DNA from 3 places in the Streptomyces sp. NPDC047853 genome. Region 3 is predicted to be linked to each of the others. Evidence: riboswitches for the same ligand, from Rfam matches in the RefSeq annotation. Region 3 holds a riboswitch; each other region holds the start of a gene.
What was found. A riboswitch is a leader RNA that binds a small molecule or an ion and turns the genes downstream of it on or off. The one in region 3 is predicted to bind thiamine pyrophosphate.

Region 1: it holds a riboswitch for thiamine pyrophosphate, as region 3 does, so the genes downstream of both, ACGF5T_RS24355 (thiamine ABC transporter substrate-binding protein) here and thiO (glycine oxidase ThiO) in region 3, are expected to answer to the same signal.
Region 2: it holds a riboswitch for thiamine pyrophosphate, as region 3 does, so the genes downstream of both, thiC (phosphomethylpyrimidine synthase ThiC) here and thiO (glycine oxidase ThiO) in region 3, are expected to answer to the same signal.

Annotation. Positions count from the first base shown of each region.
Region 1 covers NZ_JBIDCI010000013.1:202,427-212,834, reverse strand. Annotated here, with positions in the region: gene ACGF5T_RS24380 (Rossmann fold nucleotide-binding protein) at 1-619, shown strand, start outside; gene ACGF5T_RS24375 (LAETG motif-containing sortase-dependent surface protein) at 775-1,485, shown strand; gene ACGF5T_RS24370 (maleylpyruvate isomerase family mycothiol-dependent enzyme) at 1,558-2,358, opposite strand; gene ACGF5T_RS24365 (ABC transporter ATP-binding protein) at 2,383-3,402, opposite strand; gene ACGF5T_RS24360 (iron ABC transporter permease) at 3,405-5,075, opposite strand; gene ACGF5T_RS24355 (thiamine ABC transporter substrate-binding protein) at 5,051-6,172, opposite strand; TPP riboswitch at 6,252-6,357, opposite strand; gene rlmN (23S rRNA (adenine(2503)-C(2))-methyltransferase RlmN) at 6,415-7,521, opposite strand; gene ACGF5T_RS24345 (phosphatidate cytidylyltransferase) at 7,968-9,170, opposite strand; gene frr (ribosome recycling factor) at 9,170-9,727, opposite strand; gene pyrH (UMP kinase) at 9,909-10,408, opposite strand, start outside.
Region 2 covers NZ_JBIDCI010000002.1:428,164-438,571, reverse strand. Annotated here, with positions in the region: gene hisC (histidinol-phosphate transaminase) at 1-544, opposite strand, end outside; gene ACGF5T_RS05970 (LacI family DNA-binding transcriptional regulator) at 943-2,055, shown strand; gene ACGF5T_RS05965 (metallophosphoesterase) at 2,268-3,374, shown strand; gene ACGF5T_RS05960 (hypothetical protein) at 3,557-4,426, shown strand; gene ACGF5T_RS05955 (VWA domain-containing protein) at 4,451-5,923, opposite strand; gene thiC (phosphomethylpyrimidine synthase ThiC) at 6,006-7,799, opposite strand; TPP riboswitch at 7,792-7,981, opposite strand; gene ACGF5T_RS05945 (YibE/F family protein) at 8,053-9,717, shown strand; gene ACGF5T_RS05940 (SsgA family sporulation/cell division regulator) at 9,768-10,205, opposite strand; gene ACGF5T_RS05935 (IclR family transcriptional regulator C-terminal domain-containing protein) at 10,305-10,408, opposite strand, start outside.
Region 3 covers NZ_JBIDCI010000010.1:92,320-102,727, forward strand. Annotated here, with positions in the region: gene ACGF5T_RS20030 (thiazole synthase) at 1-585, opposite strand, end outside; gene thiS (sulfur carrier protein ThiS) at 588-788, opposite strand; gene thiO (glycine oxidase ThiO) at 785-1,972, opposite strand; TPP riboswitch at 1,970-2,081, opposite strand; gene ACGF5T_RS20045 (hypothetical protein) at 2,134-2,484, shown strand; gene ACGF5T_RS20050 (NAD(P)/FAD-dependent oxidoreductase) at 2,517-3,788, shown strand; gene ACGF5T_RS20055 (Rv2175c family DNA-binding protein) at 3,888-4,253, shown strand; gene thiE (thiamine phosphate synthase) at 4,524-5,183, shown strand; gene metF (methylenetetrahydrofolate reductase [NAD(P)H]) at 5,307-6,230, shown strand; gene ACGF5T_RS20070 (hypothetical protein) at 6,287-7,261, shown strand; gene ACGF5T_RS20075 (NAD(P)/FAD-dependent oxidoreductase) at 7,299-8,819, opposite strand; gene ACGF5T_RS20080 (TetR/AcrR family transcriptional regulator) at 9,296-9,925, opposite strand; gene ACGF5T_RS20085 (YhgE/Pip domain-containing protein) at 9,981-10,408, opposite strand, start outside.

The DNA.
Region 1 (10,408 bases), on a different contig from region 3:
CACCAGGCCGTACGCGGGCGCCGCGCGCCTGGGCCGGGAGCTGACCCGCGCCGGGTTCACCGTGGCGACCGGCGGCGGCCCGGGCGCGATGGAGGCGGCCAACCTCGGCGCGTACGCGGCCCCGTTCGCCGACGGGATGCTGGACGACGCCCTGCTGCTCCTGGCCAAGGTCGCGTCGTTCACGCCGTCGATCACCGACTGGGCGCGCTCCGCCTTCGAGATCCGCGACCGCTGGCCCGGCGGCGGTGCCTCGGTCGGCATCCCGACCTGGTTCTACGGCCACGAGCCGCCCAACGCCTTCGCCGCGCACATCGCCAAGTACTTCGCCAACGCCACCCGCGAGGACGGCCTGCTGGCCCGCTCGAACGCGGGCGTGGTCTTCCTGCCGGGCGCCGCCGGCACCGTACAGGAGATCTTCGACAACGCCACGCCGAACTACTACGAGTCGCGGGGCGAGCCCACGCCCATGGTGCTCGTGGACCGGGCGCACTGGACGGAGCGGCTGCCGGCGTGGCCCCTGCTCACGTCCCTCGCCTCGGGGCGGAGGATGGAGTCCCGGATCGCGCTGGTCGACCGGATCGAGGAAGCTCCGGAGGCGCTGAAACGTCTGGGCGGTTAATAAGACGGTAAAGCCAAGTCCCTTGACGGGCATATGCGTTGACACTGCTTATGCACCGCTTATAGACCAGTGAGGCTCGTGGGTGTGCTGATGCCGCGACAACGGTGTCGGCACCCTCTCCACCCCCCGCATCCGCGCTCCCGTAAAGGACCAACGTGGCAGTCCTGTCCATAATCAGCCGCACGGCATCACGCCGTAGCGTCCGCGCCCTCGGTGTCGCCTCCGCCTCGGTGGCCCTGGCCGTCGGCGCCGCCGGCACCGCCCTGGCCTGCGACATCAGTGAGTTCTCCGCCGCCGCCAAGTGCGAGGGCGGCAAGGGTGTCATCACGGTCACCGACGTGGACCCGGCCGGCATCCCCGCCACCGTCACCGTCCACCTGCAGAACAACGGCGCCGACATCGAGAAGATCGGCGAGCAGGTGGTCAAGGGCTCGCGCGAGGGCACCACCATCACCTTCGCCGCCGACTGGAAGCCGAACGCCGAGTACCGCATCCACGTCAAGGCCGACAAGTACGTCGACGAGGACATCAAGCCGAACCTCGTGACGCCGTCGACCCCGTGCACGACGGAGGGGACGCCGACCCCGACGCCGTCGGAGAGCTCCTCCACCCCGGCCGAGGAGACGGAGACGCCGGCCCCGGCTCCGTCCACGTCCGCCCCGGCGCCGGCGGAGAGCGAGAGCACCGCGCCGGCGACCGTGCCGAGCAACGCGCCGTCCCCGGCGGCCGGTGACTCCAACCTCGCCGAGACCGGTGCCAACTCCAACACCGGCTTGATCGCCGGTATCGCGGCGGCCCTCGTCGCGATCGGTGGCGGCGCGGTCTTCTTCGGCCTGCGCCGTCGCGGGGCCAACGGCGACCGCTGACGCCGCCCGCCCGTCGCGGCACTGGTGGTCCGTCCCCGGCCCGGGGGCGGGCCACCGTCGCGTCGCGGCGGCTCAGCCGAACGTCGCCCGGTCCAGCCAGAGGTCCAGCAGGCCGCGGTCACCGAGCACCTGGAGCCCGGGGGCGTCCGGCGGGAGCCTGCGGTAGAAGGCCAGCAGCACGTCCGTGAGCGGCCCGCGCAGCGCCACGGTCGCCTTCTCGTGGCCACGGCGCCAGGTCACACCCTCCTCACCCAGTTCGATGAGCCATTCGGCGTTCGAACCGGCGCCGGCATCGGTGGCGTGCAGGTGGATGCTCCGGCCCGGGGCCCGCAGCTCCTTCGTCGGCCCGTCCGGGAGGACCCGCTGCACGAACCGCACGATCTCCAGCCACTCGTCGATCGCGTCGGCGGCCACGTCGGCCGCGACCGCCTCGACCGGCCGGCCCGCCGCGAGGGACGCGTCCACCCCGTGGACGAGGAGTTCATGCGTCATACGGCGGGCCCAGAAGCCCGCGGTGTGGTCCCCGAACCACGACCACGCCCGCCCGTCCGGTCCGGCCTCGCGCAGCGCGTGCACGGCCTTCGCACCGGACTCCGCCAGCCACTCGTCCAGTGCGGCGGCGTCCCCGCGCGTCGCGGGCCCTGCGGACCCGGGCACCCGGTCGACCGGGACCTCCTCCTCGGCGCGGGTACGGACGATCAGCTCCACCCAGCGCAGGGCACGGCCGACATGCCGTACGAGGTCCTCCAGGGACCAGTCCGGGCAGGTCGGCACGGTGGCCGACAGGTCGGCGCCGGACCCGACGACGGCCCGCAACTGCCGTACCTGGAGGGCGGTTTCATCGCAGTAGCGCTCATGAGTGAGGAGTGTCATGCCCGTGACCCTACGGCCGGGCGATCATCCGAGCACGACGATTTCCGCTCCGTCGAACTCCACCCCGACCGCGTCCCCCACCTCCGGCGCCGCCCGCAGCGCGCACGCCGCCTCCAGGCGCGGCGCGTCCTCGGGCTGGAGGTGGACGGCGACGTGGGTGCCCCGGAAGGTGCGGGCGGTGACGGTGCAGCGCAGGCCGGCGTCGGCGGACACCAGGCGGACCCCGGAGGGTCGGACCAGCAGGTCCCGCACCCCCTGCGGGGCGTCCTCGGGCACCGGCACCTTGCCCCACGGAGTGTCGCCGCTCTGCCCGGTGACCGTCGCCTCCACGACGTTGTCGAAGCCGAGGAAACGGGCCACGAACGCGTCGGCCGGCCGCTGCCACACCTCCAGCGGCGTCCCCGACTGGGCGATCCGCCCGTCCCGCATCACCACCACCCGGTCGGCGAGCGCGAAGGCCTCGCCCTGGTCGTGCGTCACGGCGAGCACGGTCGTGCCCAGTCGGCCGAACAGCTCCCGCAGCTCGACCACGAGACGCTCCCGCAGCGAGCGGTCGAGCTGGCCGAGCGGCTCGTCCAGCATCAGCAGCCGGGGCCGGGGCGCCAGCGCGCGGGCCAGCGCCACCCGCTGCTGCTCACCGCCGGAGAGCGCGGCGACGGACCTGCGGGCGGCGTCCGGCAGACCGACCAGGTCCAGCAACTCCCCCACCCTGACCCGCTGTTCGTCGCGCGAGGCGCCGCGCATCCGGGGTCCGAAGGCGATGTTCCCCGCCACGTCCCGCTGCGGGAAGAGCTGGTGGTCCTGGAACATCAACCCCACCTCGCGCCGGTGTGCGGGCACCGCGGCCTGGTCCCGCCCGTCGAGCACCACCCGACCGGCGTCCAGCGGCTGGAGCCCGGCGACCGCGCGCAGCAGCGTCGACTTGCCGCTGCCGCTGGGCCCGAGCACACACACCACCTGGTGCTCGGCGACCTCCAGGTCGACGGAGTCGAGCACCGCCCGCCCACCGAAGCGGACGGTCGCGCCCTCAAGGCTCAGCAGCATCCCTAGAACTCCCCGCTCCGGTCGGTCCGCAGCCGCTCCAGCGCCACCAGGGCCACGGCGCACACCAGCATCAGAATCGTCGAAAGGGCCATGGCCTGGCCGTAGTTCATGTCCCCGGGCCGTCCCAGCAGCCGGGCCACGGCGACCGGCAGTGTCGGGCTGTCGGGCCTCGCGATGAAGACGGTGGCCCCGAACTCCCCGAGCGACACCGCGAAGGCGAACCCGGCCGCCACCAGCAGGGCGCGGCGCACCATCGGCAGGTCCACCTCACGCCAGACCCGCCAGGGCGAGGCCCCGAGCACGGACGCCGCCTCCCTCAGCCGTACGTCCACCGCCCGCAGCACCGGCAGCATCGTGCGCACGACGAAGGGGACGCCGACCAGCGCCTGCGCGAGCGGTACCAGGATCCAGGTGGATCGGAGGTCCAGCGGGGGTTCGTCCAGCGCGATCAGGAAGCCGAAGCCGACCGTGACGGCGGACACCCCGAGCGGCAGCATCAGCAGGGCGTCGAACCCGCGCACGAAACGTCCCGCGTCACGCCGGGTGAGCGCGGTGGCGGCCAGCGCGCCGATCACCACGGCGATGACGGTCGCGGCGAGGGCGTACCGGAGGGAGTTGCCGATCGCCTCGATCGGCGGGACGAGGAAGGCACCGCCGTCCGCGCGGGTCAGCGCCCGGTAGTAGCCGAAGCCGGACGCGCCGAGCGAGCGCTGCACCAGCACCGCCAGCGGCAGCAGGACGAGTCCGGCGACGGTGAGCAGCACTCCGGCCAGCAGCGCCCACTGCCCGGCCCCGCGCGGGCGGTGCGCCGTCCGGGCGGCGTCCACCAGGCGCAGGGCCGTCTCCCGCCGCCGTACCGTCCAGGCGTGCACGGCGAGGACGGCGGCGACCGCCGCGAACTGGATCATGGTGAGCACGGCGGCCGTGGACAGGTCGAAGACCTGCGAGGTCTGCCGGTAGATCTCCACTTCCAGGGTGGAGAAGGTGGGCCCGCCGAGGATCTGGACGACGCCGAACGAGGTGAAGGTGAACAGGAACACCATGAGCGCCGCGGCGGCCACGGGGGGCCCGAGCGCGGGCAGCGTGACCGTCCGCCAGGCGGTGAGGCGGGATGCGCCGAGCATCCGCGCGGCCTCCTCCTGCCGGGGGTCGAGCTGCGCCCAGAGGCCGCCGACGGTGCGCACGACGACCGCGTAGTTGAAGAACACGTGCGCGAGCAGGATCGCCCACACCGTGGTGTCCAGCCTGAGGCCCCACAGCTCGTCGAGCAGGCCGCCGCGTCCGACCAGCGCCAGGAACGCCGTACCGACGACGACCGTCGGCAGGACGAACGGCACGGTCACCACGGCCCGCAGGAACTGCTTGCCGGGGAAGTCGAAACGGGCGAAGACGTACGCGCCGGGCAGGGCGATCAGCAGGGTGAGCGCGGTGGAGGCCAGGGCCTGCCAGGTGGTGAACCACAGCACGTGCCGGATGTCGGACTGGGCCAGCACGTCCGCGATCCGCCCGAACTGCCAGACCCCGTCGACCTTCAGCCCGCGCGCGACGATCGCGGCGACGGGGTAGGCGAAGAACACCGCGAAGAACGCGACGGGCACGGCCATCAGGCCGAGCCGCGCCACGCTCCCGCGCGCGGTGCTCCGGCGTTTCACTTCAGGACGAGCGAGGTCCACGACTTGACCCACTGGTCGCGGTGGTCGGCGATCTTCGCCGGGTCCATGGTCTGCGGGTCCTCGGCCTGCGGCCCGAACTTCCGGAACGCCTCGGGGATCTGCGCGCCCTCACGCACCGGGTAGACGAACATGTTCAGCGGCATGTCGTCCTGGAACTCCTTGCTGATCAGGAAGTCGAGGAGCGCCTTGCCCCCCTCGGGGTTCGCGGCGTTCTCCAGCAGTCCCGCGTACTCGACCTGGCGGAAGCAGGTGCCCTGGGCCACGCCCGTCGGCGCGGTGGCCGGCTGCGGGTCGGCGTAGATGACCTCGGCGGGCGGGGAGGAGGCGTAGGAGACGACGAGCGGACGGTCGCCGCCGGCCTTCCTGCCGCCGGACGAACCGGAGAACTCCTCGTTGTACGCCTGCTCCCAGCTGTCGACGACCTTGACGCCGTTCGCCTTCAGCTTCTTCCAGTAGCCCTGCCATCCTCCCCCGCTCTCGGCTTCGCTCGAGCGGGAGGTGCCCCCGTCCCCGTACTTCGCGGCGGTGCCCAGCAGGAAGCCGAGGCCGGGCGAGGAGCTGCCGGCGTTCTCGGTGACGAGCAGGTCCTTGTACCGGGGGTCGGCCAGGTCGTCGAGGGAGTCCGGCGGGGTCAGCCCGTGCTCGTCGAAGTACGCCTTGTCGTAATTGACGCAGACGTCCCCGGTGTCGACGGGCGTGACCCGGTGCTTGTCCTGGTCGGCCCGGTACTCGGGGAGGACCAGGTCGGAGCCCTTCGCCTCGTACGGCTGGAAGATCCCGTTGTCGAGGGCGCGGGACAGCAGCGTGTTGTCGACGCCGAAGAAGACGTCCCCCTGGGGGTTGTCCTTGGTGAGGATGGCCTTGTTGACGGCCTGACCGGCGTCGCCGTCCTCCAGGACCCTGACCTTGTAGCCGGAGCGCTTCTCGAAGGCGGCGACGACGTCCTTCGACGCGGCCCACGAGTCATGGCTGACCAGGGTCACGGTCTTGGGGTCGCCGGACCCCTGACCGTCCTCCGACGACGATCCGCAGGCGGCCAGCGTGCCGACCATGCCGAGTCCGAGGGCCAGGACACTGACCTTCTTGGTGATGCTCACTGAATTCCTCCTGGGTGACCAGGAGAAGACGCGGCCCCGCCCGGGACCCCTGGCGAGGGACCCGGGCAGGGCGCAACAGCTCGAGTGGTGACCGATCTCCCTACCCAGAATGACCTGGGCCAGGTTCGGAGGGTCTGCGGCCGGTGCCGCACTCTCAGCGCTGTGGCGCTCCCCTGTCGGAATATGAAGATGTACTTGTACTGACCTGAGATGACGTACGCGTGATACTGACGCCGGTCAGGTTACCGCTCGCTCGCGGCGAGCTGACCACACGCCCCGTCGATCTCCTGGCCACGGGTGTCCCGGATCGTCACCGGCACACCGTGCGCCGCGATCGCCTCCACGAACGCCTTCTCGTCCTCGGGCCGCGAGGCGGTCCACTTCGAGCCGGGCGTCGGGTTGAGCGGGATGAGGTTGACGTGCACGGGCCTGCCCTTGAGCAGCCGCCCGAGCCGGTCACCGCGCCACGCCTGGTCGTTGATGTCGCGGATCAGCGCGTACTCGATCGACAGCCGGCGCCCCGACCGCTCCGCGTACTCGAACCCGGCGTCCAGCACCTCGCGCACCTTCCACCGCGTGTTGACCGGGACGAGGGTGTCGCGCAGCTCGTCGTCGGGCGCGTGCAGCGAGATGGCGAGGCGGCACTTGAAGCCCTCGTCGGCGAACCGGTGGATCGCCGGCACGAGGCCGACGGTGGAGACGGTGATGCCGCGCTGGGAGAGCCCCAGCCCGTCGGGCTCGGGGTCGGTGAGCCGGCGGATGGAACCGACGACGCGCTTGTAGTTGGCGAGGGGCTCGCCCATGCCCATGAACACGATGTTGCTGAGCCGGGCCGGACCACCGGGGACCTCCCCGTCGCGCAGCGCCCGCATCCCGTCCACGATCTGGTGCACGATCTCGGCGGTGGACAGGTTCCGGTCCAGGCCGGCCTGCCCCGTGGCGCAGAACGGGCAGTTCATGCCGCAGCCCGCCTGGGAGCTGATGCACATGGTCACCCGGTCCGGGTAGCGCATCAGGACGGACTCGACGAGCGTCCCGTCGAACAGCTTCCACAGCGTCTTGCGCGTGGTGCCCTGATCGGTCGACAGGTGCCGGACGACCGACATCAGCTCGGGCAGCAACGCCTCCCGCAGCCCCTGCCGCGAGCCGGCCGGGATGTCCGTCCACTGCTCGGGGTCGTGCGCGTACCGCGCGAAGTAGTGCTGCGAGAGCTGCTTCGCACGGAACGGCTTCTCGCCGATGGCGGCGACGGCCTCCTTGCGCTCGGCAGGCGTGAGATCGGCGAGGTGCCGCGGCGGCTTCTTGACTCCGCGCGGGGCGACGAATGTGAGTTCTCCGGGCTTAGGCATGACGTTCCCAGTGTCGCAGATCCACTCGGGTGACCCGCGACCGTCGCCCGCTCCGGCGGTCGTCGGCGGTTTCCCCAGGTCACCCGCCGGGTGACCGCGGAACGGCGCACGGCGCGACCTCGTACGGATCGCACGCGTCGAGGCGGATGAAGCGAACGGGGCGCACCGGGAGGCGGCCGCCCGCCTCGGGGCGCCGGCGCCTCCCCCGCGGCGGACGCCGGGGGAACGGCGTCGTGCCCCGACCGCGGGCGCCGCGGCCGCGAGCCCGACCGCAGGGCGTTGCCGTCGACGCCGGTAAGGGGTGGTGGTGCCGCCCCGGAACGCACCGCGCCCCTCCCGCGAGGGCGGCCCGGTCGTGCGGCCGCGGGTGCGGAAGGGGCGGGGAGGCGGCCGGTACGACCAGCAGCGGTGGACCCGTGCGTCGGCCGGCCGGGACGGTCCGAGGGTCAGCCCGATCCGACGAAGATCACCAGCAGGAGCCACACCACCGGCGCCGTCGGCAGCAGGGAGTCCAGGCGGTCCATGATGCCGCCGTGGCCCGGGAGCAGCGTGCCCATGTCCTTGATGCCGAGGTCTCGCTTGATCATGGACTCACCGAGGTCGCCCAGCGTGGCGCTGACGGCGACCGCGAGGCCGAGCAGCAGACCCTGCCACCAGGTGCCGTCGTCGATCAGGAACTGCATGCACGGGGCGCCCGCCGCCATCGCGAAGCCCACCGCTCCGAGCAGGCCCTCGCGGGTCTTGCCGGGGCTGATGCGCGGAGCGAGCTTGGTCCTGCCGAACCGCCAGCCCACCGCGTAGGCGCCGGTGTCGCTGACGACCGTCAGCGCCAGGAAGACCAGCACGCGCCAGGCGCCGTCGTCCGCCATGAGCATCATCGTGACGAACGTGGCCAGGAAGGGCACGTAGAACGCCGCGAACAGGCCCGCCGTGACGTCTCTGAGGTAGCCCTCCGGCGGCTCGGTCATCCGCCACACGAGGACCGCGAGCGCCGTGAGCGCCATGGCGACCCACGCGCCCTCGGAGCCGCGCACGTACCCGGCGACCACCATCGCGGCGCCGCCGATCGCGAGCGGTACGAGGGGCGCCTTGATTCCCTTGCGCTCCTCCAGCCGCGTGGTCAGCTCCCACAGGCCCACGACGACGGCGATCGCGACCACACCGACGAAGACGGCCTTGACGACGAACAGCGACGCGATGATCACCGCGCCGAGCCCGACACCCACCCCTATCGCGGCACCCAGGTCACGCCCCGCGGTCTTCTTCGGCTGCGGCCGGTGCTGCGCCGGCTGCGGGGCGTCGGGCATGGGCTCCGGATTCTGCGGCACCGCCGCATACGGCTGCGCCGACGGGTTCTCGTCGCGGTGTGTGCTGTCGCGATGTGTGCGGTCGCGGTGTGCGTCGCGATACGGCTCATCGCGGAACGCCTCGTCCCGGGACAGGGGGCCGCTCGGCCGAGCGGCCCCCTGGTCGCCGTCCTGGGCACCGCCGTGTTCGGGTACGTCGGGCACGATGGGCATGGGGCGAGTCTGCTGCGCGTAGTGCGCATCGTACGCGGGACCCGCCGGGGCAGCGCCCTGGACAGGTCCCTGGTCGGACGGCCCCCAGTACCCGGCTTGTGGCGGCGCTCCCCAGGAAGAGTCGTTCATCAGACCTCGAGCAGCTCCGCTTCCTTGTGCTTCAGGAGCTCGTCCACCTGGGCGACGTACTTGGCGGTGGTGTCGTCGAGCTCCTTCTCCGCACGACGGCCCTCGTCCTCGCCGACCTCGCCGTCCTTGACCATCTTGTCGATGGTGTCCTTGGCCTTGCGGCGCACGGAGCGGATCGAGACCTTGGCGTCCTCGCCCTTGCTCTTGGCGACCTTGATGTAGTCGCGGCGGCGCTCCTCCGTCAGCTCGGGGAACACCACCCGGATGATGTTGCCGTCGTTGCTGGGGTTGACGCCCAGGTCGGAGTCGCGGATCGCCTGTTCGATGTTGCGCAGGGCGCTCTTGTCGAAGGGGGTCACCACGGCCATGCGCGGCTCGGGCACGGAGAACGAGGCCAGCTGGTTGATCGGCGTCGGCGCGCCGTAGTAGTCGGCCACGATCTTGTTGAACATCGCCGGGTGCGCACGGCCGGTGCGGATCGCGGCGAAGTCCTCCTTGGCGACCACGACGGCCTTCTCCATCTTCTCCTCGGCCTCGAGGAGGGTCTCTTCGATCACCACTTGCTCCTGCGTGTCTTGAGTAGGCCCGGACGCGGTTCCCTGTCGGGACGGCGGCCGGCTGCGTCGCGTTCTTCCTGCACGGTTCCCGACCGGTGGGACATTGTCCATCCCCCGGCCCGGTCCCGTCCCGTCCGTCCCCCGGACAGGTGGCGTCCGCGGACAGGGGGTGGTCTCCGGGTCAGTCCCGGCTGCCTTGGTCACCCACAAGCGTGCCGATCTTCTCACCCTTGACGGCGCGGGCGATATTGCCCTCCTTCAGGAGCTCGAAGACCACGATCGGAAGGCTGTTGTCACGGCAGAGCGTGACGGCCGTGGCGTCGGCGACCTTCAGGTCCCGGGTGATGACGTCGCCGTAGCCGAGCGCGTCGAACTTCACGGCGTCCGGGTTGGTCTTGGGGTCGGAGTCGTAGACCCCGTCCACGCCGTTCTTGCCCATGAGCAGGGCCTCGGCGTCGATCTCGAGGGCGCGCTGGGCGGCCGTGGTGTCGGTGGAGAAGTAGGGCATGCCCATACCGGCGCCGAAGATGACCACGCGGCCCTTCTCCAGGTGGCGCACGGCGCGCAGCGGGATGTAGGGCTCGGCGACCTGGCCCATGGTGATGGCGGTCTGCACGCGGCAGTCGACGCCCTCCTTCTCCAGGAAGTCCTGGAGGGCCAGGCAGTTCATCACGGTGCCGA
Region 2 (10,408 bases), on a different contig from region 3:
GCACCCGGTCGAGGAACCGCTCCAGCTCGGCCCGCCGCACCACCGTGCCCGTCGGGTTGTTGGGGTTGCAGACGAAGATCAGCCGGGTCCGGTCGGTGATCGCGGCCGCCATCGCGTCCAGGTCGTGCACGTCGCCGGAGGTCAGGGGTACCTGCACGGAGGTCGCGCCGCTGATCTGCGTGATGATCGGGTACGCCTCGAAGGACCGCCAGGCGTAGATCACCTCGTCGCCCGGCCCCGAGGTCGCCTGGATCAGCTGCTGGGCCACACCCACCGATCCGGTACCGGTGGCCAGGTGGGAGAGAGGGACCCCGAACCGGTCCGACAGCTCGCTCATCAGGGCCGTACAGGCCATGTCCGGGTACCGGTTGAACGACGAGGCCGCGGCCGTCACCGTCTCCATCACACCCGGCAGGGGCGGGTACGGGTTCTCGTTGGAGGACAGCTTGTAGGCCACCGGGCCGTCGGCCGCGGCGGGCTTGCCCGGCTTGTAGGTGGGGATTCCCTCCAGCTCGGCGCGCAGCTTGGGGCTCGTCTCACTCACCGCAGTCCTCCTCATGACCACCACCGTCGAATACTTCTCACCTTAAGAGGATTGGGCGCCCCTGCGTATAGGGGAGGCCGGACCTCCTCCGTCACACTGGCATCAGGGGCATCAGTGCACGAAGGCGCACGATTCGGGGGGCGCGCCGCACATATATCTACGCGCCGGTGGCTCGCGCCGTGGCGCGCATCCCCCGTGCAGGTGAGTTGAGACCTCTTCGCAACATCCGCCACGGGGCAGGCCCTCGGTGGTCGACACGTCAGATACTGGGTTGGGATACGCCAACTAGCGTGGTTTCTATGGCTGTTCAAGCTTAATGATCATGCAGAAACGTGACTGTCAACGCGTGCATATGCGTCCGCCCTACCCCACCCCATGAGCCCTACTATCGGCTCGCCATGACAGCAGCAGGGAAGCACCAGGTGAGCCGCGCGGAAACCTCCCGTCGAGGCAGCCGGCCGGGTCGAGCGGGCATCAGGGACGTGGCCGCCGCCGCCGGAGTGTCCATCACGACCGTCTCCGACGCCCTCAACGGCAAGGGCCGACTCCCGGATGCCACCCGGCGCCACGTGCGCGAGGTCGCCGACCGACTGGGCTACCGGCCCTCGGCCGCCGCCCGCACGCTCCGCACCGGCAAGTCGGGACTGATCGGCCTGACCGTGACGACGTACGGGGATGAACCTTTCACCTTCACCGAGTTCGCGTACTTCGCCGAGATGGCGCGCGCCGCCACGTCGGCCGCGCTCGCCCGCGGCTACGCCCTCGTGATCCTCCCGGCGACCTCCCGTCACGACGTGTGGTCCAACGTCGCGCTCGACGGCACGGTCGTCATCGACCCCTCCGACCACGACCCGGTCGTCAGCGAGCTGGTAAGGCAGGGTCTGCCCGTCGTCTCCGACGGCCGTCCGGCCGGCACGCTCCCCGTGACCGCCTGGGTCGACAACGACCACGAGGCCGCCGTGCTCGGCATCCTCGACCACCTGGCGGACGCCGGCGCCCGCAGGATCGGCCTGCTCACCGGCACCACGACCGACACGTACACCCACCTGTCGACCACCGCCTACCTCCGCTGGTGCGAGCGCGTCGGGCAGGACCCGGTCTACGAGGCCTACCCGGCACACGATCCGTGCGCCGGCGCCGTCGCCGCCGACCGGCTGCTGGCCCGCCCGGACCGGCCCGACGCCGTCTACGGTCTCTTCGACCCGAACGGCACCGACCTGCTCGCCGCCGCCCGCCGCTACGGGCTGCGTGTCCCGGAGGACCTGTTGCTCGTCTGCTGCAGCGAGTCCACCGTCTATGCGAGCACCGAGCCGCCGATCACCACGTTGTCGCTCAAGCCCCGCCGCATCGGCACGGCGGTGGTCCAGGTCCTCATCGACGCCATCGAGGGACTCGACTCCGAGCAGCCGGTCGAGCAGGTGATACCGACCGAGCTGATCATCCGTACGTCGTCGCAGCGCCGTCCGCCCCGCACGACGGTCAGTCCCCCGCGGTCACCCGAGCGCGAGTAACAGCGCCGGGCCGGCACGTCCGGAGCGTGACCGCGTCACCTCTGCGGATGTCCAAGACCGGCCCAATCGGGGCGAATGCCGCAGTGAAGCGGAGTCCTGTTCCGATTCACCACCCCTGGGTCATCACACAGCGCGATCCGCATTCCTATGATGGGCCCACACACCGCGGGCCGCTGCGACCAGGCAGTCCGAAGCGGTGCAGATGCGGCGCGATGGTGGAGGGGTCGATGACTCAGGGGGCCGGTCAGGGACCCGAGGTGGAGCGGACGGCGACGGTGCGCGACTTCCGGGTGCCCGCGTACGTCCACGAGACCGCTCCGTACGCCGGCCCCGGCGCGCACATGAGCGAGGTCGCGCCGCCTTCCGAAGCCAGGGACGAGGAGGCCTGTCCGGAGGGGTACACACCCACTCAGCGGGATCTGCCCGTCATCCGCCGGGGTGACACGGTCCAGGTGGCCGTGGATCCCGAACCGATCGTGGTGCAGCAGGCCGCCACGGGGCAGGGGCCGCTGTTCGTCGTCGGTGACGTGCACGGATACCTCGACGAGCTTCTGGCCGCGCTGCGGGAGAAGGGCCTCGTCGACGCCGCGGGCCAGTGGTGCGCGGGGACCTCGCGCCTGTGGTTCCTCGGTGACTTCACCGACCGCGGCCCGGACGGGATCGGCGTCATCGACCTGGTGATGCGGCTGTCCGCCGAGGCCGCCGCGGCCGGCGGCTACTGCAAGGCACTGATGGGCAACCACGAGCTGCTGCTGCTCGGCGCCAAGCGGTTCGGCGACACCCCCGTCAACTCCGGTGCGGGCACCGCCACCTTCCAGGCGGCCTGGCTGCTGAACGGCGGGCAGAAGACCGACATGGACCGTCTGCAGGACCACCACCTGCAGTGGATGGCCCGCCTCGACGCCCTCGAAGAGGTCGACGGGCACCTGCTGGTCCACTCCGACACCACCACCTACCTCGACTACGGCCGCTCCATCGAGGAGGTCAACGACACCGTCCGCGAGGCGCTGACGCGCAACGACGCGGAAGAGGTGTGGGACCTGTTCCGCAAGTTCACCAAGCGCTTCTCCTTCCGCGACGAGGGCGGCGCCGACGCCGTGCGCTCACTGCTGGACACGTACGGCGGCACCCGCATCGTTCACGGCCACAGCCCCATCCCCTACCTGCTGGGCGAGGTCGGCTCCGAGGACGGCGAGGACGACACGCGTACCGTTGTCGAAGGACCTCACGTCTACGCGGACGGATTGGCCATCGCGATGGACGGCGGGGTGACCATGGCCGGAAAGCTGCTGGTCCAGCAACTGCCGCTCGACATCTGACCGTTCCCCGGGCGCTTCGGGCGGCGGTGGCGTGCGTACAGGTCGGCACCCAATTTCTGGAAACCCCCTGTCACCCGCCACCGTCACCGCTCTACCATCGGCTTATCCGTAGCAGGCTCCCCTCCGTTTCTGCCCGACGGCTCGTTGGCATGCGAGCCCCAAGCCCTACGGAGCATCGGGGGATGCACATGAACAGCGTTCCGCAGCACCTGCCGAACGAGGACCGCCAGGAGTACGAGCGGATCCTCGACGAGGCGCTGCGCTCCGCACCACACCGCCCGGAACTGGCCGCCCTCGGACAGCGGCTGAACTCCGAACAACTGCGCACCATGGCACTCAACGCGACCGCCCTCATCACCGCGGCGGCCACGACCGAGTACCGGCACTACGTGAAGGCCCGCGAGGAACTGCGCCGGCCGGCGCCGTCCGCCGGGACGCCCGCCACGCGCGAGTCCGGCTCCGAGGAGTCGGGCACGGGCGCGGGGGGACTGGCCGCCACCGTGGGCGAGGTCGCCGAGGCGACCGGCGCGGGTGCCGTAGCCGTCGTCGCCGTCCTGGCTCCCGTCCTGGCCGGTACCGCCGCGGCGATCTTCCTGCTCGTCGGGTACATCCTCAGGATGCTCGATCCGGGGCAGGCCTTCGCGCAGACCATGCTCACCACAGGCTGGGTGTTCGGCGCCATGACCGCGGTGGCGATCCTCGTCGCCGCGGTGGGGCTGCTGCTCACCGCGCTGCGCAACCACCCTTCGGCCGAGTCCGGTCCGCACGGCGAACTCGACGGGGAGGTGGCCCGGGCCCGGGACGCCTGGCGCGAGGCCCTGCTGGAACGGGGCATCCTGCCGTTCCTGCGGGAGGCGTTGGCGGCTCCGGGTACTACGGCCCTGCACCCTACGGGGCCCGCGGCACCCACGAGCCGCATGCCACACCTGGGATACGGCCGACCGGGGTTCACTAGTCCCGGTGAGGGCTCGGGCGCGTCGCAGCGTCCGAGTTATTCGAGTCCGGACTTCAGCAGTCCTGACTTCGGCGGCCCGGATCACCGGCCCGAGTAGCCTCCGGCCTGGGCGGGCAACGGGTCAGAGGATGCCCGCCCGGCCGGCGGCAGTGATCCAGAACGGAAACTCCGACAGCAGGCGGTCGTACAGCTCCGGATCGGGGACGGTGCCGATGTCGTCCACGGCGAAGAAGCCGACGTTGTCGACGCGTCGGCCCGGCAGGGTGTCGAACCGCTCGAGCACCCCGTAGTCGGACCGCCCGAGCCCGACGAACTGCCAGAAGACGGGTTCCTCCACCGCCTCCCGCAGCTCCCGCTCGATCTCGGCGTTGCGGTAGACGCCGCCGTCGGAGAAGAAGAGCACCAGGGTGGGAGCCGTCGCCGGGTTGTCGCGGACGAAGGCACGCACCTCGGCGATGACCTTCTGCTCCTCGTTCTGGATGCCGACCGCGCGCATGTCGACCTGCTCGGGGTGCAGCCCCTTCTTCCTCCCGCGGCGGAAGAGGCTGATCTCGCCCACGCGGACGTGCAGCCGCAGCCACTCGGGCAGCTCACCGAGGCGGAGGTCGGGAAGGCGGGCCGGGTTCGAGGCGAAGGTCCAGGCCTGCATCTCGCCGTCGTCGTCGAGTTGCGCCGCGACGGCGGCCATCCGCTCCACGACATCGGCGACGACGCCCTTGGAGTAGAGGAAGGACATGGACCCGGACGCGTCGAGGACGAGGACGACGCGCGCGGTGGCACCGGCCGCCCCGTGCTTGCTCAGGCTGACCGCGACCTGCTCCTTGCGCAGCGACAGCCGCTTGCGCATGTCGACGGGCAGGCGTTCCTCTCCCTTCGTCAGGCGGGGTCCTGCACCGCTGGGTGCCGGAGCCGGTGCCGCGGGAGGCGCCGGTGCCCGGTGCGCTGCCGGCGGCGTGGGGGTCGGGGGAGTCGGGGGAGTCGGGGGAGTCGGGGGAGTCGGGGGAGTCTCCACGGTCGGCCGGACGGCGGCGGGCGCGGACACGGGCGGCGCGTCGTCGACGGTGATACCGAAGTCGGTGGCCACCCCGGCCAGCCCGGAGGCGTACCCCTGACCGACCGCGCGGAACTTCCATTTCCCCTGGCGCCGGTACAGCTCACCGCCGACCAGGGCGGTCTCCGTCCCGGCCGTCATGTCGAACCGCGCCAGCTCGGCACGGGTGCCCGCGTCCAGCAACCGCAGGGACAGCCCCGGCACCTGGCCGAAGGTCCCGCCGTCCGCCGAGGCGCACAGGACGATCCGGTCGACGTCCGCTTCGACCGTGCGCAGGTCCACCTCGACGGCGTCGGTGGTCACGCCCGCTGCCGTGCCGGCACCGCCCTGCTTGCCCACGTGCCGCACCGCATCGGACGTGTGGCGGGGCTGGTTGTAGAAGACGAAGTCTCCGTCGTCCCGCACCCGTCCGGCCGCTGTGAGCAACAGCGCGGACGCGTCGACCTCGGGCACGCCCGGCCCGGCGGACCAGACGAGTTCGACGCGCACCGCGGGGGAGTCGACGGCGAGGTTGGCACCTTTGCTCAGGGATGTGGCTGTCATACGCCCAGTCTGCCGAGGCGGGTCCCCGGTGGGGAGGGGGCAGGCCCGATGGGCCGCCCCCTTCGTCACCGGAGCCGTTGGCTCAGTCGGCGATCGGCAGGTAGACGCGGTTGCCGGCGGCGGCGAACTCCTTCGACTTCTGGGCCATGCCCTCCTCGATCTCGGACTTGCTGCCCCCGTGCTCCCGTCGGATGTCCTGCGAGATCTTCATCGAGCAGAACTTCGGCCCGCACATCGAGCAGAAGTGGGCCGTCTTGGCGGGCTCGGCCGGCAGGGTCTCGTCGTGGAACTGCCGGGCCGTGTCGGGGTCGAGGGCCAGGTTGAACTGGTCCTCCCAGCGGAACTCGAACCGGGCGTCGGACAGCGCGTCGTCCCACTCCTGTGCACCTGGGTGCCCCTTGGCGAGGTCGGCGGCATGGGCGGCGATCTTGTAGGTGATGACGCCGGTCTTGACGTCGTCACGGTTGGGCAGGCCCAGATGCTCCTTGGGCGTGACGTAGCAGAGCATGGCTGTGCCCCACCAGGCGATCATCGCGGCACCGATGCCGGAGGTGATGTGGTCGTACGCCGGCGCGACGTCCGTCGTCAGCGGGCCGAGCGTATAGAACGGAGCTTCATCGCAGATCTCCTGCTGAAGGTCGATGTTCTCCTTGATCTTGTGCATCGGGACGTGGCCCGGGCCCTCGATCATGGTCTGTACGTGGAAACGCTTGGCGATCGTGTTGAGTTCCCCGAGCGTGCGCAACTCCGCGAACTGCGCCTCGTCGTTGGCGTCCGCGATCGAGCCCGGCCGCAGTCCGTCGCCGAGGGAGTACGTGACGTCGTAGGCGGCGAGGATCTCGCAGAGTTCCTCGAAGTTCTCGTACAGGAACGACTCCCTGTGGTGCGCCAGACACCACGCCGCCATGATCGAGCCGCCGCGCGAGACGATGCCGGTCTTGCGGTTCGCGGTGAGCGGCACGTACGCCAGGCGCACTCCGGCATGGACCGTCATGTAGTCCACGCCCTGTTCGGCCTGCTCGATGACCGTGTCCTTGTAGATCTCCCAGGTCAGCTCCTCGGCGCGACCGTCGACCTTCTCCAGGGCCTGGTAGAGCGGCACCGTTCCGATGGGGACGGGCGAGTTGCGCAGCACCCACTCGCGGGTGGTGTGGATGTTGCGTCCGGTGGACAGGTCCATGACCGTGTCGGCGCCCCACCGGGTCGCCCAGGTCATTTTCTCGACCTCCTCCTCGATGGAGGACGTCACCGCCGAGTTGCCGATGTTGGCGTTGACCTTCACCAGGAACCGCTTGCCGATGATCATCGGCTCGATCTCCGGGTGGTTGACATTGGCCGGCAATACGGCGCGGCCCGCCGCGATCTCCTCGCGGACCACTTCCGGGGCCACGTTCTCCCGGAGGGCCACGTACTCCATCTCCGGGGTAATCTCGCCGCGCCGTGCGTACGCGAGCTGCGTGACCGCGCCACCGTCCCGCCCACGGCGCGGCTGACGCGGGCGGCCGGGGAAGACGGCATCGAGGTTGCGCAGGCCGCCGCGCGGAGAGGTGTGCTTGATCCCGTCGTCCTCGGGACGGACGGGGCGGCCCGCGTACTCCTCGGTGTCCCCGCGGGCGATGATCCAGTTCTCCCGCAGCGGCGACAACCCCCTGCGGACGTCGGTGTCGACGAGCGGATCGGTGTACGGGCCAGAGGTGTCGTACAGCGTGACCGACTGCCCATTGGTGAGGTGCACCTGACGGACCGGCACCCGCAGGTCGGGACGCGAGCCCTCGACGTACGCCTTGTGCCAGCCGATGGACTTCCCGGTCTCCGCGGGCTCCTCCTGGGCGGAGTTCTGCGCGGAGGCAGGCGTGCGTGCGTCCTTGATGGTCATGAGACCTACTCCCTACGCCGGCATTACCCGGTAACAGGTTCGGCGGTCGACGCAGCGGCTTCCGTCGGCAGACGCTTCGTGGCAAACATCACTCGGTATCGGTGACGTTTCCCGTGAAACATCGCTGGGACGGAGGTCAGCGCCCTCTCAGCCCGGTGCTCCGAGCTCCCGCGTGTACAAAGGTGCCCCCACGCTAGCGTCAATTCGGGCGCGGTGAACAGAGGGCCCCCCTCGTTCTTGCGATGATCGGTCGGTGACCACACCGCAGCATCCCCCCTTCCCGCCGCACGAGCCCCGCCGCGGCCCGGGCGCCGAGGACGGCGACGGCCGCGCGGCCGGATCCGCCCCGCACGGCCCCCACGCCGCACCCGGCGCGGGAGACGCCAGACACGACACGGGCGGCGGGCATTTCGCTCATGGCGGTCACGGCGGTGGCGGATGCCACGGCGCTCACGGCGGTGGCAGAGGTGACGGAAGCCACGGCGGTCACGGTGGTGGCGGAGGCCAAGGCGGTCACGGTGGTGACGGAGGCCAAGGCGGTCACGGTGGTGACGGAGGCCAAGGCGGTCACGGTGGTGGCGGAGGCCACGGAACCGGTGGCGGCCACGGCCACTCCCACAGTCACGGTCCGGCCGCGCCCGTGTCCCGGCACCTGCGGAAGGTCATCGCCGCGATCCTGATCCCCTTCACCGTCGCGGTGCTGGTCGGGCTGGCGGTGCTGTGGCCGGGCGGTGCGCCCCCGCACGAGCGCACGGGCGTCGGCTTCGACCGGCAGACCCAGCAGGCCACCGTCACCAAGGTGGTCGAGCTGAGCTGCCAGTCCGCCGGCAACTCGGGCGTCCCGCCGACCGGTGACACCTCCACCGCCGAAGGCTCCTCCGCGGTCCAGCGGGCGAACGGCGACTGCAAGCGAGCGACCATCCGCGTCGACACCGGCAAGGACAAGGGCCGTACCTTCACCGAGATCGTGCAGCCCGACCAGTCGCGGCAACTGCACCAGGGCCAGGAGGTCGTGGTCGCCTACGAGCCCTCCGCCCCCGAGGACCTGCAGTACTCGGTGACCGACATCAACCGCCGGCTGCCGCTGGCCCTGCTCGCCGGCATCTTCGCGCTCGCCGTCGTGGTCGTCGGTCGGCTGCGGGGCCTCATGGCCCTCATCTCGCTGGCCATCAGCTTCCTGCTGCTGAACTTCTTCATCCTGCCCGCGATCCTGCAGGGGTCGAATCCGCTGGTCGTGGCGGTCATCGGGGCGAGCGCCATCATGCTGATCGCGCTGTACCTGTGCCACGGCCTGTCGGCCCGGACGTCCGTCGCGGTGCTCGGCACCCTCATCTCGTTGCTGCTCATCGGCGTTCTCGGATCGCTGTTCATCGACTGGGCCGCGCTCACCGGCAACACGGACGACAACACCGGCCTCATCCACGGGTTGTACCCGACGATCGACATGAGCGGTCTGCTGCTCGCCGGCGTCATCATCGGTTCGCTCGGCGTGCTCGACGACGTGACGGTCACCCAGACGTCGGCGGTATGGGAGCTGCACGAGGCCAATCCGACGATGGGCTGGCGCGGGCTCTACCGCGCCGGCATCCGTATCGGCCGTGACCACATCGCCTCGGTCGTCAACACACTCGTCCTCGCCTACGCGGGCGCCGCGCTGCCACTGCTGCTGCTGTTCTCGATCGCGCAGAGCGGAGTGGGGACGGTCGCCAACAGTGAACTGGTCGCGGAGGAGATCGTGCGCACCCTGGTCGGTTCGATCGGCCTGGTGGCGTCCGTGCCGGTGACCACGGCTCTCGCGGCCCTCGTCGTGTCCGCCGACCGCCCGGCCGACAGGTCGGCGGCGCAGGCGGCCGGAGCGGCACCGGGTGCGGGCGCTGCTCCCGTACGCGGCGGGCGGGGTCGTCGCCGCAAGCGCTGAGGTGTTCCGGTGAGGCGTTACGCCACTCCCGGTCGAGCTGCGGGAACGGTTCAGCCCGCGCTCTGTTCCTCCGCCAGGATGCGGTCCAGCGCCTCGTCGAGGTGGGCGTCGAAGTCGGCGAGCGCGCCTTCCTGCCCCAGTGGCACCAGCTTGTCGGTCCGGTCGAGGAAGGCCACCAGGGGCGCCGCCGACGAACGGAACAGCGCCTGGTCGGTGCCGACCTGAAGTCGGATCAGCACCTCGGCGAGCGGCTCGGGATCGACGGGTGCGATGCGCACGTCACCGTCGCCGCACGGCCGGCCCACCCCGTCCACCAACAGCTCCCGGCCGAAGGCCCAGGTCACCGGGGCGTCCCCGGGCAGGTGGAAGGTCAGTCGCACGGCATAGGGATCACAGGTCTCGTACCCCAGCTCCACCGGGATGCGGAACGAGAGCTCCTCGGACACGAGAAAGCTCATCATGACCTCTGCCTGTACGGACTCGCCCATCGCCTACCCCGTCATTCGCCGTCGACTGTCCGGGAATCAAACCTCTAACACTGGTGGCATCTTGCTCAACGTACACACCAGATCACAAGGAGTGAGTTTTCAGATACTGATAGAGAGGGCGAGCGACCCCAGAAGCCGCCCCACTTCGTCCTGCAATCGCCGCGCCGCGGGCAGCAGCCGATCGGCCTGGTGGACGGGCAGGG
Region 3 (10,408 bases):
GAGCGCCACGTCGGACGCCGTACCGGCCCCCGCGTCCAGGATCACCGGCACGCGCGCGTGCTCCACGATCAGCTCGAAGTTGTGCGGGTTGCGGATACCGAGCCCGGACCCGATCGGCGAGCCCAACGGCATGATCGCCGCACAGCCGACGTCCTCCAGCTTCCGCGCCAGGACCGGGTCGTCGTTCGTGTACGGCAGCACCGTGAACCCGTCGTCGACCAGCGTCTCCGCCGCGTCCAGCAGCTCGATCGGGTCCGGCAGCAGGGTGCGCTCGTCGGCGATGACCTCCAGTTTGACCAGGTCCGTGCCGAGCGCCTCGCGCGCCAGCCGGGCGGTGAGGACGGCCTCCCCGGCGGTGAAGCAGCCGGCCGTGTTCGGCAGCACCCGGATGCCGAGCCGCTCCAGCACGGACAGCACGGATCCGTGCACCGAGGCGTCCACCCGCCGCATCGCGACGGTCGTCAGCTCCGTGCCGGAGGCCAGGAGAGCCCGCTCCAGCACATCGAGGCTGGGCGCCCCGCCCGTGCCCATGATCAGGCGGGACGCGTACGCCGTACCGCCGAGGACGAAGGGATCGTCGGCCATGGTCAGCCTCCTTGGACAGCGGTGAGGACCTCGACGCGGTCGCCGTCGGCCAGGGCGGTGGCGGACCACCGCGCGCGCGGGACGACGGTCTCGTTCAGGGCGGCGGCGATTCCGGACGGCGCCGCGGTGAGCGTGCCCACCAGGGCGTCCAGGGCCGTGCCGGGAGCCACCTCGCGCGGCTCGCCGTTGACGGAGATGTTCATGCGGGCTGCTCCGAGAGTGCGGGAGCGGCGCTGAAACGCCGCGGGGTGAAGGGCCGGGCCTCGGGCGGCAGCTCCCCGGTGGTCAGGACGTGCGCCATGGCGTCACCGGTCACGGGGGTGAGCAGGACGCCGTTGCGGTAGTGCCCGGTGGCCAGCAGCAGCCCCTCCAGGCCGGTCGGGCCCAGCAGCGGGGCGTTGTCCGGGGACCCCGGGCGCAGGCCTGCGCGGGTCTCCGTCAGGGGCAGCTCGGTGATGCCGGGGACCAGCTCGTGGGCGTCGCGCAGCAGCTCGTAGACGCCGCCCGCGGTCACCGTCGTGTCCCAGCCCAGCTCCTCGCTGGTGGCGCCGACGACCAGCTCGCCGCTCTCCCGGGGCACCAGGTAGAGCGGGTTGCCGCGCACCACGGCGCGGACCGTCCGGTTCAGCAGGGGCCCGTGCGCCGCCGGCATCGCCAGCCGCAGCACCTGCCCCTTCACGGGCCGCACCGGCGGCAGCACGTCGTCCGGGACCCCGGCGAGCCGCCCGCTCAGGCTGCCCCCGGCCAGCACCACCTGCCCGGCCTCCAGCACCGTCCCGTCGGCCGTGACCACCCCCGTGGCCCGCTCCCCGCGCCCGATGGCGAGCCGCTCGGCCCACACCCGGTGGAACACCACGCCCGCGCCCTCGCAGGCGGCCAGGAGCGCGGCGGCCAGCCGCCGGGGGTCGATCTGGTGGTCGCCGTCCACCCGGAGCCCGCCGCGCACGCCCGGCGCGAGCATCGGTTCCAGGCGGCGGCACTCGCGCCCCGACAGCCACTCGGCCTCCAGCCCCGAGCGCTGCTGGAGCGCGTGCAGTTCCCGCAGGTGGGCGCGGTCGTCGGCGTCCAGCGCGACGGCGAGGGTGCCGCAGCGGCGGTAGCCGAGGTCGTGGCCCGTGCGGTCGGCGAGCTCGGCGGCGAACTCGGGGTAGCGGCGGGCCGAGGCGAGGTTCAGGGCGAGCAGGGTCTGCTCGCCGTAGTGAAGTTCCGTGACGGCGGCCAGCATCCCGGCCGCCACCTGGGCGGCCCCGCCGCCCGGCTCCGGGTCGACGAGGGCCGTGGCCAGCCCGCGCTGCGCGGCCCGCCAGGCCGTGACCAGGCCGATGATCCCGCCGCCGACGACCAGGACGTCGGATGCACGGGACGACGTGTGTGACGGAGACGACATGGGCGTCCAGCCCCTCCCTTCGCCGGCATGACCCGGATCAGGTTCGTACGGTCGGAGGCCGCCAGCCTCCCTCTCAGCCCGGTGCGTCCGGGCTCCCGCGAGTGCCTTACGTTGGCCACCCTAGCCCGCGGCCCAGCACACGTGTAAGGGAGCCCGTGCCCATGGCGCGTTCACTCGACGGTCTCGTCCTCGCCCCGGTCGCCGACCAGGCGCCCGGCCAGGTGGGCACCCGCACCCGGTTCGGCTACCACGAGCGGGACGGCGCCGTGTGGGCCGAGTACGCGGGCGGCGACGTGGTCCTCGGTCGCCTGGTGGGCACCCGGGAGGGCGACCGGCTCGACTTCCGGTACGTGCAGCTCGGGACCGACGGCGGCACGTCCTCGGGCCACTGCGTCTCGACCGTCGTCGAGCTGCCCGACGGCCGGGTGCGCCTGGAGGAGACCTGGGAGTGGGAGTCGCGGCCGGGCAGCGGGACGAGCGTTGTGGAGCAGGTCACTCCGCACGAGCACTGACTGACAGAACGTCAGGTGTCTAAGGTGATCAGGTGAGCGAGCAGACGCAGGAGCAGACCCGGGAACGGGCGGCGGACACGGAGCGCCGTGTGGTCGTCGTGGGCGCGGGCATGGCGGGCGTGCAGACCGCCGTCGCCCTGCGGGAGCAGGGTTTCACCGGCACCGTGACCCTGATCGGAGCCGAGCCGCACCAGCCGTACGACCGGCCCCCGCTGTCCAAGGCCGTCCTGCTCGGCACCGCCGAGGGCTCCGCCTTCGACGTCGACTTCGAGGCACTCGACATCACCCTGCGGCTCGGCTGCGAGGCCCTGGGCGTCCGTCCCGGCGCCCACCTCCTGGACACCTCCGCCGGACCCGTGCCCTACGACGCCCTGGTCCTCGCGACCGGAGCCGAACCGGTCCGGCTCCCCGGCGCCGAGGGCGTGCCCGGCGTGCACCTGCTGCGCACCCTGGACGACGCCGAACGGCTGCGCCCGGTGCTGGCCCGGCAGCACGACATCGTGGTCGTCGGCGCCGGCTGGATCGGCGCCGAGTTCGCCACCGCCGCGCGGGAGGCGGGCTGCGCGGTGACCGTCGTGGAGGCCGCCGACCGGCCCCTCGCCGGCGCGCTGCCCGCCGAGGTCGCCGCGCCGATGGCCGCCTGGTACGCCGAAGCCGGCGCCGTGCTGCGCACGCACGCGCGCGTGGAGCGCGTCGAGCCCGCCGCGGACGGGGGGACGGGGCACGTGGTCCTCGACGACGGCTCCCGGCTGCCCGCCGGCGCGGTCGTCGTCGGCATCGGCGCCCGGCCCGCCACCGCGTGGCTCGCCGGCTCGGGGATCGACCTCGGCGAACACGGCGACGTGCCGGCCGACGACCGCCTGCGCACCTCCGCACCGGACGTCTACGCGGTCGGCGACTGCGCGTCCTTCCCCTCCGCCCGCTACGGGGAGCGGCTGCTGGTGCACCACTGGGACAACGCCCTCCAGGGCCCGCGCACGGTCGCCGCCGCCATCGTCGGCGCCCCCGCCGACGAGGCCCCCGAGGCCTACGACCCCGTGCCGTACTTCTGGTCCGAGCAGTTCGGCCGCTTCGTCCAGTACGCCGGCCACCACACGGCCGCCGACGCCACCCTCTGGCGCGGTGACCCCGCGGGGCCCGCCTGGTCGGTCTGCTGGCTGCGCGAGGACCGCCTGGTCGCCCTGCTGGCGGTCGGCCGTCCCCGGGACCTGGCGCAGGGCAGACGCCTGATCCAGGCGGGCACGAGGATGGACCCGCGGCTGCTGACCGACCCGGCGAGACCGCTCAAGGCGGCGACGGCCTAGCCCTTCCGTATCTTTCCGAGGCCTTCCGCCCCCGGCCCGGATGCCGTGACGGACGGGTCCGGTTTCCCACTGTCAGTGCCGGATGGCAGGCTTGTGGGCGTGACCGAGATTGACGCAAAGACCGACGCGCTCGTGCCTGCCTGGCTCACCGTCCCCGACATCGCCGAGATGCTCGGCGTCGAGGTGACCCGCGTACGCCAGCTGATCAGGGAAGGCCAGCTCATCGCCGTCCGCCGCGGCGAGAACCGCGCGCTGCACGTCCCGGCGGCCTTCATCGACGAGGACAAGGTGGTCAAGGGCCTGGTCGGGACCCTGACGCTGCTGCGGGACGACGGCTTCACGGCCGAGGAGATGCTGGAGTGGCTCTTCACGCCGGACCCGTCCCTGCCCGGCACCCCCGCCCAGGCGCTGAGCGAGAACCGCGGCACGGAGGTGAAGCGCCGCGCCCAGGCGCTCGCCGTCTGACCTGACCCGTCCTCGCGCCCGGCACCCGGGTGCGGTACGGTCCGGCCCGCTGCCCCGACCGGGGGCGGCGGCGCCGCCTTCCGCGTGCCTGCGGCCCTCGCCGGTGCCCGACCCTCGGTGCCGGGCTGTACCGGCCCCGGGCCGCCGGCCGTGTCCGCCCGAGGGGCCGGACGGGGTGACGAGACACCCGCACCGTGGGGCCGCCGAGGCCCGTCAACCGAGGCCGTGCGCCCGCTCGCGGGCCCACGCCACCGACCTGGGGGAACCCGCATGCCCGCACCAGACGCCAGCACCGCCCGCGCCCGGCTCGCCGACGCCCGGCTCTACCTCTGCACGGACGCCCGCCGCGGACAGGGCGACCTGCCCGAGTTCCTGGACGCGGTGCTGGCCGGCGGCGTCGACATCGTGCAGTTGCGCGACAAGGGCATGGAGGCGGCCGAGGAACTGGAGCACCTCGAGGTCTTCGCCGACGCCTGCGCCCGCCACGGCAAGCTCCTCGCGGTCAACGACCGGGCGGACGTCGCCCACGCCGCCCGCGCCGACGTGCTGCACCTCGGCCAGGGCGACCTCCCGGTGCCCGCCGCCCGCGCGATCCTCGGTGACGACGTCCTCGTCGGCCGTTCCACCCACGCCGACTCCGAGGCCGCCGCTGCCGCCGTCCAGGACGGCGTGGACTACTTCTGCACCGGCCCGTGCTGGCCGACCCCCACCAAGCCCGGCCGGCACGCGCCCGGCCTCGACCTGGTGCGGTACACGGCGTCCCTGGGCACCGACCGCCCCTGGTTCGCCATCGGCGGCATCGACCTGGGCAATCTCGACGAGGTCCTGGAGGCCGGTGCCCGGCGCGTCGTCGTGGTCCGCGCGATCACCGGCGCCGACGACCCGGGCGCGGCGGCGGCCGACTTCGCGAAGCGGCTGCGCCAGGCGTAGCGAGACGGATGCGCCAGGTCGTAGCCGGAGGCATGTGTCCAAAGGATGGACAACAAATCGACAATGCGGACAAATCTCCCGCATCCGGTTGGGTGACCGCCGCCCCCTGACTAACCTGCCCGTATGGCCCTCGGAACCGCATCCACCAGGACGGATCGCGCACGCACCGTGCGCGACATCCTGGCCACCGGCAAGACGACCTGCTCGTTCGAGTTCTCGGCACCGAAGACGCCCAAGGGCGAGAAGAACCTGTGGAGCGCGCTGCGGCGGGTGGAGGCGGTCGCCCCGGACTTCGTCTCCGTGACCTACGGCGCCGGCGGTTCCACGCGCGCCGGCACGGTCAGGGAGACCCAGCAGATCGTCGCCGACACGACGCTGACCCCGGTCGCCCACCTCACCGCGGTCGACCACTCCATCGCCGAGCTGCGCAACATCATCGGCCAGTACGCCGACGCCGGGATCCGCAACATGCTGGCCGTGCGCGGCGATCCGCCCGGGGACCCCATGGGCGACTGGATCGCGCACCCCGAGGGCCTGACCTACGCCGCCGAACTCGTCGAACTCATCAAGGAGTCGGGCGACTTCTGCGTCGGCGTCGCCGCCTTCCCGGAGATGCACCCGCGCTCCGCCGACTGGGACACGGACGTCGCGCGCTTCGTCGACAAGTGCCGGGCCGGCGCCGACTACGCGATCACGCAGATGTTCTTCCAGCCGGAGTCCTACCTGCGCCTGCGCGACCGGGTCACCGCGGCCGGCTGCGAGACCCCGGTCATCCCCGAGGTGATGCCGGTGACCAGTGTGAAGATGCTGGAGAGGTTGCCGAAGCTCAGCAACGCCTCGTTCCCGGCCGAGCTGGAAGAGCGGATCCTCACAGCCAAGGACGATCCGGCCGCTGTACGCTCCATCGGTATCGAGTTCGCCACGGAGTTCTGCGCGCGGCTGCTGGCCGAGGGTGTGCCCGGACTGCACTTCATCACGCTGAACAACTCCACGGCGACCCTGGAAATCTACGAGAACCTGGGCCTGCACCACTCACCGCGGGCCTAGACCGGCCGCACATACTTGCGACACACTGCGTAGCGGCCACTGGGAGAGGGGCGTACATGGGCTGGGCGGTCCTCTACATCGCGTTCGGCATCGTCGCACTGTGGCTGCTCGGCGAGGTGCTGCTGCAGTACAAGGCGCGGCTGCGCTGGCGGCTGCTCGCCTTCGGCGGCTTCCTCGGTGTCGTGGCCGGTGTGCTGATGTCGAACGTCATCGTCATCGGGCTGGGCGCGGCCGCCTTCGCGGTCGGCCAGACCTACGTCACGCTGTCGTTCCGCCGCGGTTTCGAGGCCGGGTGGGCGGTCAACGCCCCGGCGGGCCTCGCCGCCCGGCGCGGCCGTCCCGAACGGGGCCGCCAGGAGCCGACGTTGGAGGTCTCCGGCCTCGAAGCGGCCGGGAGCGGCCCGGACGGCCGGGACGCCTACGACGACGGACTCGCGCAGGCCCAGGGGCCGGGCCAGGGCGGCCTCCCCTACGGCCACGACGACTACGACCGCGACGACGTCTTCACCCCGGCCCGCCCCGTCGACCCCACGGCCGCCGAGACCACCGCCGTCTACGAGCCGCAGCCCATGCCGGACGACACGGGGTCCTACGGCGTGTACGCCGACACCGGCTACGGCCACGACCAGCAGGCACCGGCCGCCCAGGGCGCCGACCAGGCCTACGCCTACGACTACTCCGGCTACGGCCAGCAGGGCTACGGGTACGACACCGGCGGTCAGCAGCAGTACGCCGCCTACTCCGACCCGTACATCGGCACCCACACCTACGGCGGGGCCTCCTACGACACGGGCGGTTACGACACGGCGGGCGGCCAGCAGTACGGCCAGCAGGGCTACGGGCAGGACCCGTACGCCACCGGAACGCCCGGCGGTTACGGCGGGGAGACCCCCGCCGGCGGCGTCTGGGTGCCGCAGCAGCGCAGCACCGACGACCCCTACGGCGGTGAACTCCCGCCCGAGCAGACCTACCCGCACCAGGGCAACGGTCAGACGCAGGGCCAGGGCTACGACGAGCAGTACCGCTACTGACCGCCTCCGGTCCGCCCGGTGACCGGCCCTGGGCCGCTCACCGGGAGCCCTGGAACGCCGGTCCCTCCACGACGAGTCCGGCGACCAGCGCGCCCGACATGCCCGCGTGCGGGAGACCCCCACCGGGATGCGACCAGCCCCCGACCGTGAACAGTCCCCGCGTGCGCGTGCCGTTCGCCGGGTGCAGCAGACGTCCCTCCGACCCCGCCAGCGCCGGCACCGGGACCGCGCCGTCGGCCACGCCGGTGGCCGCCGCGACCCCGGCCGGGGTGCGCACCTCGTGCCACAGCAGACGGTCGCGCAGGCCGGGCACCGCCCGCTCGGCGACATCGATCAGCCGCTCGGCCTGAAGGCCGAAGACCTCTGTCGCCGCCCAGTCGGAGTCGCTGCCCAGGGCGGGCACCACCGCGGTGAGCGTGAGAGCCTCGTGCTCCGCGTCCGGGACCAGGGCCGCGTCGTCGGGCCGGAGCACCGTCACCGTCGGCCGCGCGGCCATGCCGGGCGTCGCCCCGAACAGGCAGTCCAACTCGGCCGCGCGGTCCGGGGAATGCACCACCGTCCGGTGCGCCGCCCCCTCCGGACGGCCGCCCCGCAGCGCCAGCAGCACCGTCAGCCGGCTCGCCGCACCGCGCTGCGGCGCCACCTCGCCGTCACCCCGCACCTCCGCGTCCCCGCAGAGGCGGTCGAGCACGTCCGGCGCCACCCCGGCGACCACGAACTCGGCCTCGTGCACGGCACCGTCGGCCAGCTCCACGCCGGCCGCCCGGCCGTCCTTCACGACGACCCCCGCGACCTCGGCCTCGAAGCGGAACTCGACCCGGCGGGCCAGGCACCGCTCGTACACCGCCCGCGCCAGCTCCCGCAGACCGCCGCCGCGCACGTACCACGTCCCGAAGGCGTACTCCATGTACGGCAGTACCGCGGCGTTCGCCGGGGCGGTACGGGGGTCGAGGCCGTACGCCAGCGCGTGGCTCTCCAGGAGGGCGGCGAGCCGCGGGTCGCGCAGCTCCCAGGCGCCGACCTCGGCGAGGGTGCCGGCCCGGCGGGTGCGCAGCAGGCGCCTGTGCGGGACCGCCGGATAGGGCTCACGCGCGGCCAGCACCTCCCAGTTCGGCCACAGGGGCTCCTCCAGGAGGGGGCGGCGGGTGCGGTCCCAGGTCTCCCGCGCCCGCACCAGGAAGTCGCCCCAGCGCTGCCCGGTGTCCTCACCGAGCGCCGCGTCCAGGGCGGCGACCACGCCGGCCCGCGAGGCGTTCGGCAGCGAGAGCTCCGTGCCGTCCGCGAACACGTGTCGTGACGAGGGGTCGACCTGGACCAGCTCGACACAGGACTCCAGCGGCTCCTTGCCGGTCTTGACGAACAGATCGCGCCAGACCGCCGGCAACGGCAGCAGACCGGGACCGGTGTCGAAGGAGAACCCGTCCCGCTCGAAACGGCGCAGGGCCCCGCCGTACGTCGTCGTCCGCTCGTACACCACCACCCGGTGGCCCGCGACGGCCAGCCGGGCGGCGGCCGCCATCGCGCCCATCCCGGCGCCGATCACCGCAATCCGTGCCATGCCAGGGACTTTATCCGCCGCCGACCGTCCCGCTCCAGGGGAGGGCACCCCGTCCACCTGCGGGAACGGCCGGCGGCGGACCGGAGCCTGAGTACCGGGACGGGCGCGCGCGTGACCGGTCGACGGCATGCCGCCGTGGGCCGGGGTGCGCACCCCTGAGTACGGCTACCTAGTCCGTCAGATGAGTACGCGCGCGGATGGGCCCCGACCTGCGAGAACGAGAGAGTGGAGGCACGGAGAGGGGCACGGCCGAGGACCGGCGACACGGGGCGCCGGAACGGAGCCGGGCCCACGATCCGCTCCTTCCGTCGGCCGTGGCCGGCGGGAGCGAGGCACGGGGGAGCCCGCGGGCACGACCTGGGACGGTCGTACCGCCGGGGGACGTACGGGGGAGAAGGCGCCGGTCCGACGGTGGCCCGCGGGGGACGCGGCCACCACGGACCGGCGTTCTTCGTGCGCGGGCGCGGCCCGGTGCCTCAGGGGCGGCCGCTCACGCGCCCCTGGAGCAGCCGGGACAGGGCCGCGTGCACGTCGTCGAGGGAGCGCTCGGGCTGGAACGACTTCCAGTCCAGCGCGGCCACCAGCACCATGCCGACCAGCGCGGCGGCGGTCAGCGGCACGTCGATCTCCTCGCTGAACTCACCGCTCGCCACGCCCTCGCGCAGCACCCCCTCCACCACCGCGACGGCCTCCTGCCGCACCACCAGCAGCGTCGACTGCCAGGCCCGGTTGGTACGCCACAGCTCGGCCACGTAGAGCTGGGTGAAGGCCGGGTAGCGGTCGATGAAGGCGAGCCCCGCGCGGATCATCGCGTCCAGGGCGTCCACCCGGCCGCGACCCTCGCGCGCCGCCTGCTCCGCGGCCTCGCGCAGCGACGCGGTGAGGAGCCCGACACCATGGCGCAGCAGCTCCTCGAAGAGGACGGACTTGCTGGCGAAGTTGTAGTAGACCGTGCCCTTCGCGACCCCCGCGCGTTCGGCGATCTCGTCCACCGTGGTGGCGGAGAAGCCCTGCTCGGCGATGAGGGTCACGGCCGCCTCGTAGAGCTTCTGCCGGGTGGCCTCGCGCCGGCTGCTGCCCGGCGAGGTGGCGCTGCTGCTTTCCATGGTCCCGATTGTCACAGCACCGCCCTCGGGGGCGTCACCGCAGGGCCCGGGGCGTTCACAGGGTCAGCTCCGGGTGCAGCCGGTCGAGCGTCCACACCTGCCGGCGGCGGGCCGACAGCGCGGTCAGCGCGAGCGCCGCCGCGGTGAACGCGGCGAGCACCACGCACGCGTGCCACACCGGTTCCAGCCCGCCGCCCGTGATGAGCCTCCTGAGGGCCTCGACGACGTGGCTCATCGGCAGGAAGGGGTGGATCGCGTTGAAGAAGCCCGGACTGGTCTGGACGGGGTACGTGCCGCCCGCGGACGTCAGCTGGAGCATCAGCAGCGCGAGCACCAGGATGCGGCCCGCCGCCCCGAAGCGGGCGTTCAGCCACTGCACGATCGCCGCGAAGCACGCCGTCACCAGGAACAGGAAGCCCACCGTCCCGGCGGCCCGCACCATCTGCAGGCCGACCGCCCAGTGCAGCACCGCCATCAGGGCCG